DNA from 2 places in the Polaromonas sp. CG_9.11 genome. Region 1 is predicted to be linked to the other one. Evidence: riboswitches for the same ligand, from Rfam matches in the RefSeq annotation. Region 1 holds a riboswitch; the other holds the start of a gene.
What was found. Region 1 has a riboswitch for S-adenosylhomocysteine ahead of metH (methionine synthase). Riboswitches for the same ligand answer to the same signal wherever they lie in the genome.
Positions count from the first base shown of each region.

Region 1 (10,402 bases):
ATGATGGCAGTGATGAGTTTCATTTCAGTTTTCCTCCAGGATGAATGACGAGGCAGCAGTCCGATGGCGCTGCCGACGCATTACAGGGTTGTTGTAAGCATCACGTCCAGCGTGTTCTTGATGCGAAAGCGGCCGCTATCAACGAGGGTGACGAAGCTTGATTTCATGGAATCCCCGAAAATTTTTTAAGGTTGGCGGAACTTGTTTAGCAGGGACCGTGCCAGCTATTTTTTGCTCGCCCGAAAACGCTTGGCGGATTTCATCGGCTACCGGGTTACGCTAGAGACTTACAAGCTGTTACGCACCATTTTGATGCAATTGCAACGCACAACATTGATGCATTTATAAGGAAGTCACCGAATGAGCCTGTCTTTAGTGCACAGCCGTGCCTTGCTGGGGCTTGAAGCGCGTCCGGTGTGCGTTGAAGTGCACCTCGCCAACGGCCTGCCGAGTTTCACGCTGGTCGGACTGGCCGATACCGAAGTCAAGGAAGCGCGCGAGCGGGTGCGCTCGGCGATCCAGAATGCCGGGCTGGAATTTCCCGCCAACAAGCGCATCACGGTGAACCTGGCGCCGGCCGACCTGCCCAAGGACTCGGGCCGCTTTGACCTGCCGATTGCGCTGGGCATCCTGGCCGCCAGCGGCCAGATTGACGCGCGCAAGCTGGCGGGGTATGAGTTTGCCGGCGAGCTGTCGCTGGGCGGCGACCTGCGGCCGGTTCGCGGTTCCCTGGCCATGAGCGTGGCCATTGCCCGGCCGGCGCGTGGTACGCCGGAACCGTTGCCCCGGCTGGTGCTGCCCGAAGGCAGCGCGCAGGAGGCCGCGCTGGTGCCGCAAGCCGAGGTGTACCGCGCGCAGCATCTGCTCGACGTGGTCCGGCAGTTTTTGCCAGGCGATGCCCTTCCCGAAGCCGGTGACGGCTGGACGCGCGTGGCGTCCACCGCGCCGTCACGGCAGCCTGCCTATCCAGACCTGGCCGATGTCAAGGGCCAGGCCGCCGCCCGCCGCGCGCTGGAAATTGCAGCGGCCGGCGGGCACAGCCTTTTGATGGTCGGCGCGCCGGGTTCGGGCAAGTCGATGCTGGCGCAGCGCTTTGCCGGCCTGCTGCCGGCCATGACGACGGAGGAAGCACTGGAAACCGCTGCCGTCGCCTCGCTGGGCGGGCGCTTCACGCTGGACCACTGGGCTGTGCGTCCGACCTGCGCGCCGCACCACACAGCCAGCGCGGTGGCGCTGGTGGGCGGCGGCTCGCCACCACGCCCGGGTGAAATCTCGCTGGCGCACCGGGGCGTGCTGTTTCTGGACGAGCTTCCGGAGTTTCCCCGCGCCGCACTGGAAGCGCTGCGCGAACCGCTGGAGTCGGGCCACATCACGATTTCGCGTGCCGCGCAGCGCGCGGAATTCCCGGCACGCTTCCAGCTGATCGCTGCCATGAACCCCTGCCCCTGCGGCTACCTGGGCTCCAGACTGCGCGCCTGCCGCTGCTCGCCCGAGGTCGTGTCACGCTACCAGGGAAAGCTCAGCGGGCCGCTGCTTGACCGCATCGACCTGCATGTGGAAGTCGGCAGCCTGGCCGCCGATGAGCTGGTGAACGCGGCGCCGGGCGAATCCACCGAGGCGGTGCGCAGCCGGGTGGTGCAGGCCAGGGAACGCGCGATGGCCCGGCAGGGCAGCGCCAACCAGGCGCTCGACGGCCAGGCCATCGATGCGCAGTGCCAGCTGGACCCGGCAGCGGCCAAGTTCCTCAATGTGGCGGCAACGCGGCTGGGCTGGTCAGGCCGGGGCATTCACCGCTGCCTGAAGGTGGCGCGCACCATTGCCGACCTGGCCGGCGCCAAAACCGTGCAGGTGACGCATGTGGCCGAGGCGGTGCAGTACCGGCGCGCATTGAAGGCGGCGCACTGAAAGACGGCGTGGTTCCGGCTCGCACGGGCAGCGCGAACCCGACGCGAAGCTGCCGGCTGGAGGGCAGCACTGCAGGTGCGGTGCGCGTTTGCGTTTGCGTTTGCGTTTGCGTTTGCGTTTGCGGAAATTACAGGTTGGGCGCCAGCAGGCGCTGCAGGTCTTCGGCCCGGGTGCCGCGACGCTGGGCGAGGTCCTGGAGCTGGTCATCGCCAATCTTGCCGACGCTGAAATAGGTGCTCTCGGGATGGCTCAGGTAAAAACCGCTGACACTGGCCGCAGGCGTCATGGCCAGGCTTTCCGTCAGCGCCATGCCGATGTCGTCGGCGTGGAGCAACGCGAACATTTCCTTCTTAGCACTGTGGTCCGGGCAGGCCGGGTAGCCGGGTGCGGGGCGGATGCCCTGGTATTTTTCAGCAATCAGCGCGTCCTTGTCGAGCGACTCGGCCGGCACGTAGCCCCACAAATCCTGCCGGACCCGCTGGTGCAGGGCTTCGGCAAAAGCTTCGGCCAGGCGGTCGGCGAGCGACTTGAACATGATCGATGAATAGTCGTCATGCTCGGCCACGAACTGCTTTTCCTTTTTCTCGGCGCCCAGGCCGGCGGTGACGGCAAAAACACCGATGTAATCGGCAATTTTTGAGCTATTTTGGCCCTTTACGCCCACTGCAAGGGCGCGAGAAGCTATCAATTCAGGCGTCAGCAGCTTGGGCGCGACAAAGTCGGACAGGCAGCGGCTGGGGCGCATCACGCCGTCAACGGCTGTTTTTTCGGTCTGCTGGCGCAGGCCGTTCCAGGTCATGGCGACTTCGCTGCGCGACTCGTCGGTGTAGATCTCGATGTCGTCGCCGACGCTGTTGGCCGGCAGCAGGGCCATCACGCCGTTGGCGGTGAGCCAGCGGCCCTCGATCAGCCGCTTGAGCATGCGCCTGGCGTCGGCATAGACGCGCACCGCTTCGACGCCAACCACCTCGTCCTTCAGGATCGCCGGGAACGGGCCGGCCAGGTCCCAGGTCTGGAAGAACGGTCCCCAGTCGATGAACTCGGCGAGTTCGGCCAGGTCAAAATTCTTGAACACACGCCGGCCAACGAATTTGGGCACGGGGGGCGTGTAGCTGGCCCAGTCCATCACCGTGGCATTGGCGCGCGCCTTGGCCAGTGGCCACATCGGCACCTGCTTTTTGTTGGCGTGCTGGGTGCGCACCTTGTCGTAGTCGGCGTTCAGCTCGGCGATGTATTTGGCGGCGTTGTCAGACAGCAGGCTTTGCGCCACGCTGACGCTGCGCGAAGCATCGGGCACGTACACCACCGGGCCTTCGTAGTGCGGCGAAATCTTCACCGCCGTGTGCACGCGGCTGCAGGTGGCGCCGCCAATCAGCAGCGGAATGTTGTTGAGGCGGAAATGGTCGTCCTTTTGCATCTCGCTGGCGACGTACTGCATTTCCTCCAGGCTGGGCGTGATCAGTCCCGACAGGCCGACGATGTCGGCGCCCTCGGCCTTGGCCAGCGCCAGAATCTCGTGGCACGGCACCATCACGCCCATGTTCACCACTTCAAAGTTGTTGCACTGCAGCACCACCGTGACGATGTTCTTGCCGATGTCGTGCACGTCGCCCTTGACGGTGGCGATGATGATCTTCCCCTTGGTCTTGACGTCGCCGCCGGCGGCCTGCAGCACCAGCTTTTCGGCCTCGATGTAGGGCAGCAGGTGCGCCACGGCCTGCTTCATCACGCGGGCGCTTTTGACCACCTGCGGCAGGAACATCTTGCCCTGGCCAAACAGGTCGCCAACGACGTTCATGCCGTCCATCAGCGGGCCTTCGATGACATGCAGCGGCCGTCCGTCGCCGGCAAGGATCGCCTGGTACATCTCTTCGGTGTCTTCGGTGATGAACTCGTTCAGGCCATGCACCAGTGCGTGCGACAGCCGCGCGCGTATCGGCAGTGCGCGCCATTCGTATTTCTTGCTGTCGTCGCGCGCACCGCTCTTGGCCGTTTCGGCCACTTCAATCAGGCGCTCGCCGGGCGTCAGGTGTTCCTCGCCGTCCTTGTAGACGGGCTGGCGATTCAGCACCACGTCCTCGACGCGCTCGCGCAGCACCGGCTCCAGGTCGTCGTAGACGCCCATCATGCCGGCGTTGACGATGCCCATGTCCATGCCGGCCTGGATCGCGTGGTACAGAAAGACCGTGTGAATCGCTTCGCGCACCGGGTCGTTGCCACGAAAGCTGAAGGACACGTTGGACACGCCGCCCGAGACCTTGGCGCCGGGCAGGTTGGCCTTGATCCAGCGGGTGGCGTTGATGAAGTCGACCGCGTAGTTGTTGTGCTCGTCGATGCCGGTGGCAATGGCAAAGATGTTGGGGTCAAAAATGATGTCTTCGGGCGCAAAGCCGATCTCGTCGACCAGCACGCGGTAGGCGCGCTCGCAAATGGTGATTTTTCGCTCGTAGGTGTCAGCCTGGCCCTGCTCGTCAAACGCCATGACGACGGCAGCGGCGCCGTAACGCTTGAGCAGCTTGGCCTGCTGCTTGAAGCCCTCAATGCCCTCCTTCATCGAAATCGAGTTGACGATGCCCTTGCCCTGGATGCAGCGCAGTCCGGCCTCGATCACACTCCACTTGGAGCTGTCGATCATGATGGGCACGCGCGCAATGTCAGGCTCGCCGGCGATCAGGTTCAGGAAACGCACCATGGCGGCCTGGCTGTCGAGCATGGCCTCGTCCATGTTGATGTCGATGATTTGCGCACCGTTTTCGACCTGCTGGCGGGCAACTGTCAGCGCCTGTTCATAGTCGCCGTTCAAAATCATGCGGGCGAAAGCCTTGGAGCCGGTGACATTGGTGCGCTCGCCGATGTTGACGAACAGAGAATCGGCGCCAACCGTGACCGGCTCCAGGCCGGACAGCTTCATGGGCGGGACATGCGGGGCGAGTTGCGGGGTAGTTTGAATTGCGGACATGGCTCACCTTGGAACAAAGGTGAGCGTCGTTGCCAAAAAGAACGCTTTGCGCCCTGTTTACCCAAGCCTGACGAAACGATGTTTCGCTGCAACGCTCCTTGAGTTAAGCTCGATTTTAAGCACCAATGTCGGCAGGCAGGTTGCCAGCGATCAAATTCCACCGGGTTGACCCATGCTAAGCACCTTCTTCAGAAAAAAAAGCGTCCCTTCGGCAGGTCCACGGCACGACGCCACCGAAGGCTCGGAAGCGGCCGACCTGGCAGCCCAGTTGCTGGTGGCGCCCACAGCCCTGATGCAGCTGACGATGCCAGAGGCGCGCATGGTGGTGCGCTACATGCAGCCGCAAATCGTGGCCAAAGGCACGGTCTTCATCCGCGAAGGCGATGCCCGCGACACCGGATTCCTGATGCTGCTGCTCAATGGCGAAGTGACGGTGGAAACACTGGTGGTCAGCCGCGTCGAACCCATCGTCATCACTGTGCTGGGCCCGGGCAGCCTGATTGGCGAGCTGGGCATGTTCGACGGCCTGCCCCGCTACGCCAGCTGTGTTGCCGCCACGCAGTTGCGCTGCGCCATCCTGACGCGCGAGGCCCTGAACCGTCTGATGGAGGAAAACCCCGGAGTTGCTGCCAAACTGCTGCTGGCCGTGTCGCTGCGCATTGGAACGCGCCTGCGCGAGGTGACCGGCAAGCTCAAGATGTACGTCCAGCTGACACAGGCGATGGAGCAGGAGATTGGATCACGGCCCGACGCTTGAATCCGTTTTCAAATCAGTCCGAGATCAGGCGCAAAGCTGCAGCCTGTGTGGCAGCACCCCAAGGCAAAGCAACGCCACACCGGATGGGTCGGCAAGCATGCGCCGTCACCGCCAGAGCGGCGCCGCAGGCTCAGCCAGCCCTCAAGCCGCTTCGGCGTAGAAAACACCGCGCTGCAGCTTGCGACCGCCGACCAGCGCTACTGACCGGGCAATCGCCTGAATATGTTCGGGCGTGGTGCCGCAACACCCGCCCACAATGTTGACCAGCCCTTCGGCGGCAAACTCGTGCAGCAGGCGCGAAGTCACGTCAGGCGTTTCGTCAAAACCGGTGTCGCTCATCGGATTGGGCAGGCCGGCATTCGGATAGCAGCTGATGAAGGTGTCGGGTGCGGCCTTGGCCAGCTCCTGGATGTAGGGGCGCATCAGCGCCGCGCCCAGCGCGCAGTTCAGGCCCACGGCCAGCGGCTCGGCGTGGCGCACGCTGTGCCAGAAGGCGGTCACCGTCTGGCCGCTCAGGATGCGGCCCGAGGCATCGGTCACCGTGCCGCTGATGATCAGTGGCAGGCGTTCGCCCGAATTGTCAAAATACTCGTCGATGGCAAACAGCGCCGCCTTGGCATTGAGCGTGTCGAAAATCGTCTCCACCATCAGCACGTCGCTGCCGCCCCTGACCAGCGCCTCGGTCTGCTCGTAATAGGCTTTGCGAAGTTCCTCGAAACTGGTGTTGCGCGCACTCGCGTCGTTCACGTCGGGGCTGATGCTGGCGGTCTTGGGCGTGGGACCGAGCGTACCGACGACAAAGCGCGGCTTGTCGGGCGTTGAAAACTTGTCACAGGCGGCACGGGCCAGCCGCGCCGATTCATGGTTCATTTCCAACGCCAGGTCGGCCATGTCGTAATCGGCCTGGGCGATGGTCGTGGCGCCAAAGGTGTTGGTTTCGATCAGGTCGGCACCGGCGGCTAGGTAGCCTTCGTGGATGTCGCGGATCACGTCGGGCCGCGTCAGGCTGAGCAGCTCGTTGTTGCCTTTCACGTCCTTGTGAAAGTCCTTGAAGCGCTCGCCCCGGTACTGCGCTTCATTGAGCTTGAAGCGCTGGATCATGGTGCCCATCGCGCCGTCAAGAATCAAGATGCGTTGCGCCAGAAGGGCGGGGAGTTGTGCGGCGCGGGTGTAGGGTATCGGCTTCATGGCATGCATTTTAGGACGGGGTTCATGGCCGTTGACTTTCCCTGACAATACGGCAATAGCCTGTTGGCGTTGGATGAAGACCAACCTGAACCGGCATCCGGCCAGAATGACGGAGCGCAGCCCCCAGGCAAGCGCTGCAAAGGCTGTTTTTGAAAAAATTGGTTGAAAATGTCTTTTGCGCATGCCTGACTTGCACGAACAGCTATTTTTTTCATAGCGATCCGGATTATTTACACCGCTCACCTGTCTGGCCTGCCCTTGTCCTCATTGCCCATTTCCTCCTCCCAGCCCACGCCGCTGGACGTGCTCGGCCAGGTGTTTGGCTACAGCGACTTTCGTGGTCCGCAGCGGGCCATCGTGGAACACGTCGTTCAAGGCGGCGACGCGCTGGTCCTGATGCCGACCGGCGGCGGCAAGTCGCTGTGCTACCAGATTCCGGCCATCGTGCGGCAAAACGCCGGGCATGGCGTGACCGTCGTGATCTCGCCACTGATTGCGCTGATGCACGACCAGGTCGGCGCGCTGCTCGAAGCCGGCGTCTCGGCGGCCTTCCTCAATTCCACCCAGACCTACGAGGAAAGCAGCGCGCTGGAAAAACAGTTGCTGCGCAACGAACTGACGCTGCTCTACGCCGCGCCCGAGCGCATCAACACGCCGCGCATGAAGGGCCTGCTGTCCTCCTTGCACGCGCGCGGACTGCTCAGCCTGTTTGCGATTGACGAGGCCCATTGCGTGAGCCAGTGGGGCCACGACTTCCGGCCCGAATACCGATCCTTGAGCCTGCTGCACGAGACCTTCCCCGACGTGCCGCGCATGGCGCTGACGGCCACCGCCGACCACCTGACACGCCAGGACATGGTCGAGCGGCTCAAGCTCGAAGAGGCACGCGCGTTCGTCAGCAGCTTTGACCGGCCCAACATCCGCTACACCATCGTCGAAAAGCTGGAGCCAACGCGCCAGCTGCTGCGTTTCATCCAGACCGAGCACGACGCCGAAGCCGGCATTGTCTATTGCCAGTCCAGGAAACGCGTGGAGGAAATTGCCGGCATGCTCGAAGACGCCGGCATCAAGGCGATGGCCTACCACGCCGGGCTGGACGCCAAGCTGCGCCAGCAGCGCCAGGACCGCTTCCTGCGCGAGGACGGCATGGTGATGGTGGCGACGATTGCCTTTGGCATGGGCATCGACAAGCCCGATGTGCGCTTCGTCGCGCACCTGGACATGCCGAAAAACATCGAAGGCTATTACCAGGAAACCGGCCGTGCCGGCCGTGACGGGCTGCCCGCTGACGCCTGGATGGTCTATGGCCTGCAGGACGTGGTGAACCAGCGCCGGATGATCGACACCAGCGAAGTCGCCAGCGAGGAATTCAAGGCCGTGATGCGCGGCAAGCTCGACGCGCTGCTGACGCTGGCCGAAGGCACGCGCTGCCGCCGCGTCAGCCTGCTGGGCTACTTTGGCGAGGACAGTCAGCCCTGCGGCAATTGCGACAACTGCTTGAATCCACCGGCCGTGTGGGACGCGACCGAGGAGGCGCGCAAGATGCTGAGCTGCATCTACCGCGTGCAGCAAGCCAGCGGCATCAGCTTTGGCGCCGGCCACATCATGGACATCCTGCGCGGCAAACCGACCGAAAAAGTCGTCCAGTACGGCCACGACCAGCTCAGCACCTTCGGCATCGGCGCCGATCTGGCCGAGCCGCAATGGCGCGGCGTGCTGCGCCAGCTGATTGCCAGCAACCTGGTGCGGGTCAACGCCGAGGCCTTCAACACGCTGCTGCTGCTGCCCGATGCGCGTCAGGTGCTCAAGGGCGAAGTCAATGTGCTGCTGCGCCAGCAGGCCGTCAGCGCCAAGGCCGAGCGACCCAGACGCGGCAGCAAAACGTCGGCGAAGAAAACATCGGCCAAGGGCATGGCGGAAGCCACGCTGAATGCCGGCGCGCTGGAACGGCTGGCGCGCCTGAAGGCTTGGCGTGCCGAGGTGGCGCGCGAGCACAACCTGCCGGCCTTCGTGATTTTTCACGACGCCACGCTGCGCGCCATTGCCGAGCAGGCGCCGCACAGCCTGCGCGACCTGGAAGGCATCAGCGGCATGGGGGTGAAAAAGCTGCAGGCGTATGGGGCTGAGGTGTTGCGGGTGTGTGCGCAAGAGGGTTGAGAAACTTCACCCGTGGCTTTGCAGGCGCCAATCCGGTGGCTCCAATCAAAATTTACAATGAAAGTGGCTCTGGCGCAATCCAGGCAAGTGATAGCAGCTATTAATTATGTAGCAACCGTCAACGCATGAACCCCATCGACCGCCCTTCCCGCACCTCGGGCTTGATGCGGTGTTCGGCCTCCAGTTGCGCCAGAAATTCTTCGGCGGACAGTTCCGCCTCCAGAATCACGCCCTGCCGCTTGACCGCTGCAAAGTCGCCGGGGCACAACTGCGCGAGCTGGGCCAGTCTTTTTTGCAGGGGCGGCGTGAGCAAGAAGGCATCACCCGCCAGCGCTTCCGTCACGAACATCGTTTCGCGCTGCTCGCGCGTCAGCGGCATGAACTTGATCTTGAAGGTGAAGCGCCGCAGCGCCGCCTGGTCCAGGCTTTCCAGCAGGTTGGTGGTGCAGATGAAAATGCCGGCATAGCGCTCCATGCCCTGCAGCATCTCGTTGACTTCCGTCACTTCATAGGTCCGCTGGGCGCCGCGCCGGTCCTGCAAAAAGCTGTCGGCCTCGTCGAGCAGCAGTACGGCTTTTTCGGCCTCGGCTTCGCGGAACATGGCAGCCATCTGCTGCTCGGTTTCGCCAACGTACTTGCTCATCAGGTCGCTGGCCTGCTTGACCAGCAGCGGCTGCTCCAGCGCCTGGGCGATGTGCTCGGCCAGCGCGGTCTTGCCGGTGCCGGGCGGGCCGTAAAAGCACAGGCTGCCGTGGCCCCGGCTTTTGAGCGCCTGCACGATGCGCGCAATCTCGAAGCGCGACTCGACGTTGAGCATCGCCAGGTCATACGTCGTGACGTTGCGCCGGCCCGAGGCTTGGGCCTTGTTGCCCAGCGCCACATCGGCATTCCTGAGCTGGCGCTCGATCAGCGACTCCATCAGTGACGGCCGCCCGCCCGCCAGAATCGCCTGCAGCCCGGCGCCATCGACCTGCGCGTCCATGGTTTTTTCGGGCGCGCTGGCCAGCCGGGCAAAGCGCACCGCCGTGCGGATCTGCGCCGGCGTCAGGCCCTTGCGGGCGGTGAGCTTGGCGACAAACGCATCGCTGACCTGCACGCCTTCGAGCGTCTTGCGCACAATGCCTTCGCGCGCGCCGGGCGGCGGCGAACGCAGCTCCAGGTGATACGCAAAGCGGCGGCGAAACGCCGGGTCGATCTGCTCGATGCGGTTGGTCACCCACAGCGTGGGCACGGGGTTCGATTCGAGAATCTGGTTGACCCAGGCCTTGCCGCTGACCGAATGGCTGCCGGGCGCGCTCAGCTGCTCGGAGCGCGCCATCAGCTGCGCCGCTTCGCTGGAAATCGGCGGGAACACATCTTCCACCTCGTCGAACAGCAGCGCCGAATGCATGCTGCCCTTGAGGAACACCTGCGCGATCTGCAGCGAGCGGTAGCGG
Region 1 is NZ_JADOVE010000006.1:45,457-55,858, reverse strand. It holds gene glnK (P-II family nitrogen regulator) at 1-23, opposite strand, end outside; gene IWX85_RS06765 (YifB family Mg chelatase-like AAA ATPase) at 361-1,905, shown strand; gene metH (methionine synthase) at 2,033-4,864, opposite strand; S-adenosyl-L-homocysteine riboswitch at 4,879-4,970, opposite strand; gene IWX85_RS06755 (cyclic nucleotide-binding domain-containing protein) at 5,037-5,621, shown strand; gene IWX85_RS06750 (homocysteine S-methyltransferase family protein) at 5,763-6,809, opposite strand; gene recQ (DNA helicase RecQ) at 7,068-8,966, shown strand; gene IWX85_RS06740 (ATP-binding protein) at 9,085-10,402, opposite strand, start outside.

Region 2 (6,467 bases), on a different contig from region 1:
GAGCCGCTGGAGGCGCAGTACCTGGCCACGCTGCACCGGTTGGGCCCCGAGAAAGGCATGCTGGGCGCAATTTTCTTCAAGGCGCAAAACAAGATCCAGGACCCGGCCAAGCTGTCGCGGCTGGTGCAGCTGATCGACGCCGACAGCTGGGTCGGCATGGACACCGACACCAAGGGCGACCTGTACGAAGGCCTGCTGCAAAAGAACGCCGAAGACACCAAGAGCGGCGCAGGCCAGTACTTCACGCCGCGCGCGCTGATCCAGGCGATAGTCGAATGCGTACGGCCGGAGCCATTGAAAACCATTGCCGACCCGGCCTGCGGCTCGGGCGGCTTTTTTCTGGGCGCGCAGCAGTGGCTGCTGGCGCAAAGGCTGAACCGCAAAGCCGCCGAATTTTTGCGTGACAAGACCTTTCACGGTAACGAGATCGTGGCGGGTACGCGGCGCATGTGCCTGATGAACCTGTTCTTGCCCAACATTGGCGACCTGACTGGCGAGCCGACGGTGGACCGCGCCGATGCGCTGATTGCCGATCCCGGCGCGCGCTTTGACTATGTGCTGGCGAATCCGCTGTTCGGCAAGAAGAGCAGCATGACCATCACCAATGCCGCGGGCGACGAGGACCGCGATGCGCTGACCTGCGAACAGCAGGATTTCTGGGAAACCACGTCGAACAAGCAGCTGAACTTCTTGCAGCACATCGTCACCCTCCTGAAACCAACGGCCAGGCGGCGGTGGTGCTGCCCGACAACGTGTTGTTCGAGGGCGGTGCGGGCGAGAAAATCCGCCGCAAGCTGCTCGAAACCTGCGACGTTCACCCCGTGCTTCGCCTGCCGACCGGGATTTTTTACGCCCAGGGCGTGAAGGCCAATGTGGTGTTTTTTGATGCCAAGCCGAAAGACGGCAAGGTGCATACCCAAGGTGTGTGGTTCTATGACCTGCGCACCAACAAGCATTTCACGCTGAAAACCCGCACGCTGAAAGTTGAAGACTTGCAGGATTTCATCACCGGCTATCGCACGGCAAACCGCCACCAGCGCACTGAGACCGAACGATTCAAACGCTATTCGTATGCCGAACTGGTGGCAAGGGACAATGCCAGTCTGGACATTTTCTGGCTCAAGGGCGACACGCTGGACAACCTCGACGACCTGCCGCCACCCGATGTGCTGCAGCAAAAAATCATCGACCACCTGGAAGCGGCGCTGGCAGCGTTCCGGGACGTGGCGGCAGGGCTGCCGACCACGAACGATCAGGCGCTATCAACAAAATAGCTGCTTACACCTGCGCCCATTGCGCAAAAGCCCTGAAAGGCTTGTAAAACCAGCTGACGCGCAGGTGACAGCGCTTCAGGTGTTGCCCTGATGTGGTTGGAGCCAAGGTGACGCATCATCAGGGTTTCGCCAACCGCCAGACTTTTAAGGAGACGCTTACATGCAACGCCGCCAACTACTCCAATCCGCTGCCGTCCTGGCCGTTCCCGCGCTGGGTTCGCTGGGCGCCGCCTTCGCCCAGGCCCAGGGCTTTCCGGTCCGGCCGATCAAGCTCATCGTTGCCTTTCCAGCCGGTGGGCCGACCGACATCACCATGCGCTCGCTGGCCGAAAACGCGTCGAAAATCCTCGGCCAGCCGGTCATCATCGACAACAAGCCCGGTGCCGGCGGCACGCTGCCGGCGCAGCAGCTGCAGACCGCGCCAGCCGACGGCTACACGCTCGCGCAGATTCCGCTGGGCGTGTTCCGCCTGCCCTACACCACCAAGATCAACTGGGACCCGGTCAAGGACATCAGCTATGTGCTCAACATCACCGGCTATGCCTTTGGCATCGTCGTGCCGGCCGACTCGCCGTTCAAGACCTGGGCCGACTTGGTCGCCTATGCCAAGGCCAATCCGGGCAAGCTGACCTACGGCTCGACCGGCACGCTGACCAGTCCGCACCTGACCACCGAGCTGATCGCGCAAAAGGCCGGCATCGAACTGCAGCACATTCCCTACAAGGGCAGCGCCGACCTCATGCTGGCGGTGCTCAGCGGCCAGCTGATGGCGGCGGCCGACAGCACCGGCTTTGCGCCGCAGGTCGAGGCCGGCAAGCTGCGGGTGCTCAACACCTGGGGCGACAAGCGGCTGGACAAGTTTCCGAATGCGCCGACGCTCAAGGAACTGGGCTACGACATTGTGCAGAACTCGCCCTTCGGCATTGGCGCGCCCAAGAACACGCCGCCCGAGGTGGTCAGGCGGCTGCACGATGCGTTCAAGAAAGCCATGGAAGAACCCAGCTACGTGACGGCGCTGGGCCGCTACGACATGCAGCCCAACTACATGGGCACGGCCGACTACAGCAAGTTTGCGCAGGAAACCTTCCTGAAGGAAAAGGCGCTGGTCGAAAAGCTGGGGCTGGGCAAGCCGTCCTGACGCGGTCCGCTACCGCTTCAAGCGGTACGGGCTGCCAGCACGGCCGCCGCCACTTCGGCAAAGCCGGCGCCGCGCTCGCCCCGGGTGATGTAGCGCGGCAGGTGGCTGAGCTGCGCCTCAAAGCGCCGCACATTGGCCACGCCGATGCTGTTGCCGAAGGCCTCGAACATCCGCTGGTCGTTGGTCGAGTCGCCGACGTAAACCCAGCGGTCCCTTTCGGCTTCCAGGTCGCGTCCCAGCAACTCGCGAACGATCCAGCCCGCGCCCTGCAGCTTGTCGTGGTCGCCCAGCCAGCCGTTGATGTGGATCGAGCTGACGGTGGCATTCAAGCCTTCGCTGCGCATGATGCGCACCACATCGGCAACCTGCGCCATGTCCAGGTGCTCGAATTCGCTGTGGTCGATGGCGATGTCGGTTTCCCGCCCGGGCGAGTCGGTGGCGCGGCGGGCATCCGGCAGTTCGCGCTCGATGCGCGCCAGCACCGCCTGCAGGCGCGCCAGGTTGGCCGCGCGGGTTGATGCATCCGATTGGTATATTTTTGATAGCGCCTGGCGCCCGCCAGCCGTGCGGAAAATGCCTTTTTTATTGTTAACCAAGGCCACGGCGCCGTTCTCGGCCACGATGGCATCGACCGGCCAGGCCAGCGCAAAGGGTTCGCTCCAGCCCACTGGCCGGCCGGTGATGGCCATGACGTCAAGGCCGGCGCTTTTCAGGGCGGTCAGTGCAGCCAGCGCGTCGGGCGTGATGGCGCCTTCGGTGGTCAGGGTGTCGTCAATGTCGGTGAAAACGCCGGTGATTCGGCTGCGACGGTCCATTGGCCAGTGTTCAAGTGCTTGCATCGGTTCATTTTGGCATGCAGGCTTTTGTCGGGATGCGCGGCCTGGTTTGACGTGTTCTGTACAATGCACCCTCTCCTGAGGAGCGTTGCAACCCACGGCATGTGGTCTAGGCTCAGGACTTTTTCTTGCAACCACGCTCACCCGCATGTGCCTTGATGCCGGGTGAGTGAATTCCACACTTTCCTTCACAAGCCCTGCGGTCGTGGCTATTTTGCCCGCTTGACCCTGATTTTGGAGAGACCCAAATGAACGCCGTTTTGAAGACCATCCTGAATACCGACCACATCATCGCCGACTTGACCCTGGCCGCGTGGGGACGCAAGGAACTGAAGATTGCCGAGACCGAAATGCCCGGCCTGATGGCGATTCGCCAGGAATTTGCCGCTGCCCAGCCGCTCAAAGGCGCACGCATCACCGGCTCGCTGCACATGACGATCCAGACCGGCGTGCTGATCGAAACGCTGCAGGCGCTGGGCGCCGAAGTGCGCTGGGCATCGTGCAACATTTTCTCGACGCAGGACCATGCCGCCGCCGCGATTGCCGCCGAAGGCACGCCAGTGTTCGCCATCAAGGGCGAAACCCTGGCCGATTACTGGGACTACACGCACCGCATTTTCGAGTTCACTGGCCACAAAGGCACGCCGGAAGAAGGCCCGAACATGATCCTGGACGACGGCGGCGATGCGACGCTGCTGATGCACCTGGGCGCCCAGGCTGAAACCGATGCCAGCGTGATCTCCCGGCCCGGCAGCGAAGAGGAAATCTGTCTGTTCGCCGCCATCAAGGCCAAGCTGGCAAAAGACCCGACCTGGTACAGCCGCCGCCTGAAAAACATCATCGGCGTGACCGAGGAAACCACCACCGGCGTGCTGCGCCTGAATGAAATGTCGGTCAAGGGCACGCTGGCGTTTCGCGCCATCAATGTGAACGATTCGGTCACCAAGTCCAAGTTCGACAACCTCTACGGCTGCCGCGAGTCGCTGGTCGATGCCATCAAGCGCGCCACCGACGTGATGATCGCCGGCAAGGTTGCCGTGGTTGCCGGCTACGGCGACGTGGGCAAGGGCTCGGCCCAAGCGCTGCGCGCGCTGAGCGCCCAGGTCTGGGTGACCGAGATCGACCCGATCAACGCGCTGCAAGCCGCCATGGAGGGCTACAAGGTCGTGACCATGGAATACGCCGCCGACAAGTGCGACATCTTCGTCTCCGCCACCGGCAACAAGAACGTCATCACCTATGACCACATGGCGGCCATGAAAGACCAGGCCATCGTTTGCAACATCGGCCATTTCGACAACGAAATCGACGTGGTGGCGCTGGAAAAATGCACCTGGGAAGAAATCAAGCCGCAGGTGGACCATGTGATCTTCCCGGACGGCAAGCGCATCATCCTGCTGGCCAAGGGCCGCCTCGTGAACCTGGGCTGCGGCACCGGCCACCCGAGCTTCGTGATGTCGTCGAGCTTTGCCAACCAGACGATTGCCCAGATCGAGCTGTTCACCAAACAGGCTGAATACGACGCCGGCAAGGTCTATGTGTTGCCAAAGCACCTTGACGAAAAAGTCGCCCGCCTGCACCTGAAAAAGGTCGGCGCCATGCTGTCCGAACTGAGCGACGAGCAGGCCGCGTACATTGGCGTGTCCAAAGCCGGCCCGTACAAAGCCAACACCTACCGCTATTGAAGTGGTTGGCGTCCCCTGCATCACGGTGCGGGGGGTTTTTAAGCCATATTGGCCTCCGGCGCATGCTGTGCATGCGTTGTCAGCTATCAAGATGATAGTTTCATTTCCCTGCACGCAACCTTGACGTTGCCCGAACCTATGCGCGCTGATCTATTTCTTGTCGAACACGGCCATGCCACCACCCGTTCCCAGGCCCAGCGCCTGATTGCCTCTGGCGTGCACTGGCGGGTTGACGAGGCGGTGGCGTGGAAAAAAATCGCCAAGAACGGCGACGAGATTCCCGCCGCTGCCGAACTGCAACTGCTTGACACCACCGAAGCGAAATACATCTCGCGCGGCGGCCTCAAGCTTGAAGGTGCACTGAAGGCTACCGGCCTGAAGGTGAGTGGCCTGCGCTGCCTCGACATCGGACAGTCCACCGGCGGCTTCACCGACTGCCTGCTGCAGCACGGCGCTGCGCAGGTCGTGGGTGTCGATGTCGGCCATGGTCAGTTGCACGACAGCCTGCGCAGCGACGAGCGCGTGGTCTGCATCGAGGGGGTGAATGCGCGGTCGCTGACAGCCGACGAACTGAGCGAGCATTACCGCCGCGCCTTGCATGGCCGCAGCCTGGGTGACGATGCGTTTGCCGATGTCGAGGAAGACGGCTACAGCGACCAGGACATGGACGGGTTCGATCCGGTGTTCGACTTCCTGACAGGCGACCTGTCCTTTATCTCGCTGACGCTGGTGCTGCCCGCCGTGGCGCGCCTGCTCAAGGCCGACGGCCAGCTGTTGATGCTGGTCAAGCCGCAGTTCGAGCTGCAGCCCGGCCAGATCGGCAAGGGCGGCATCGTGCGCGACGCGGTGCATTTCGAGTTTGTGGAAAAGCGCCTGCGCGATGCCTGTGCCGCTTTGGGGCTGGAGGTCAAGGGCTGGCTGGCGTCGCCGATTGCCGGCGGCGACGGCAACCGCGAATTCTTCATCCATGCCCAGAAGGGCCACGAAGTAGAAGGCGAAGACCAGCCACTGGCCGCCGCGCCAAAACGACAAGTTGCCAAGCGCGTGTCGCGCAGCGAAATGCGCGCCTCCCGCGAGCCGCACGAAGACTCCGAGGCGGCCGAGGCCGCGCATGCCGGCCAGCATGGCCCGGCCAAGCGGCGCGGCAAGAAAGCCGACGACAACGCCACCAGCGACTAGAAAGCCCGCAATGAACATTCCGGTCAGTTTTGAATTTTTCCCGCCCAAGACCCCCGAGGGCGTCGGCAAACTGTGCCTGACGCGCCAGGCGCTGTACGCCTGCCAGCCCGAGTTTTGCTCGGTCACGTTTGGCGCCGGCGGCTCGACGCAAGAGGGCACCTTCAGCACCGTCAAGGCTATTCTTGACGAGGGCGAGGCCGCCGCTTGCCACTTCTCGTGCGTGGGCGCCACCCAGGCGACAGTTCGCGAACAGCTGGCTGCCTTGCGAGCCATGGGCGTCAAGCGGCTGGTAGCCTTGCGCGGCGACCTGCCCAGTGGCTATGGCGCGGGCGGCGAGTTCCATTACGCCAGCGAC
Region 2 is NZ_JADOVE010000007.1:114,375-120,841, forward strand. It holds partial or broken gene IWX85_RS07915 (class I SAM-dependent DNA methyltransferase) at 157-1,274, shown strand; gene IWX85_RS07920 (tripartite tricarboxylate transporter substrate binding protein) at 1,435-2,412, shown strand; gene IWX85_RS07925 (HAD family hydrolase) at 2,430-3,251, opposite strand; S-adenosyl-L-homocysteine riboswitch at 3,323-3,397, shown strand; gene ahcY (adenosylhomocysteinase) at 3,497-4,933, shown strand; gene IWX85_RS07935 (TlyA family RNA methyltransferase) at 5,072-6,112, shown strand; gene metF (methylenetetrahydrofolate reductase [NAD(P)H]) at 6,123-6,467, shown strand, end outside.
Region 2: linked by a shared signal. The riboswitch ahead of ahcY (adenosylhomocysteinase) and the one ahead of metH (methionine synthase) in region 1 are both predicted to bind S-adenosylhomocysteine.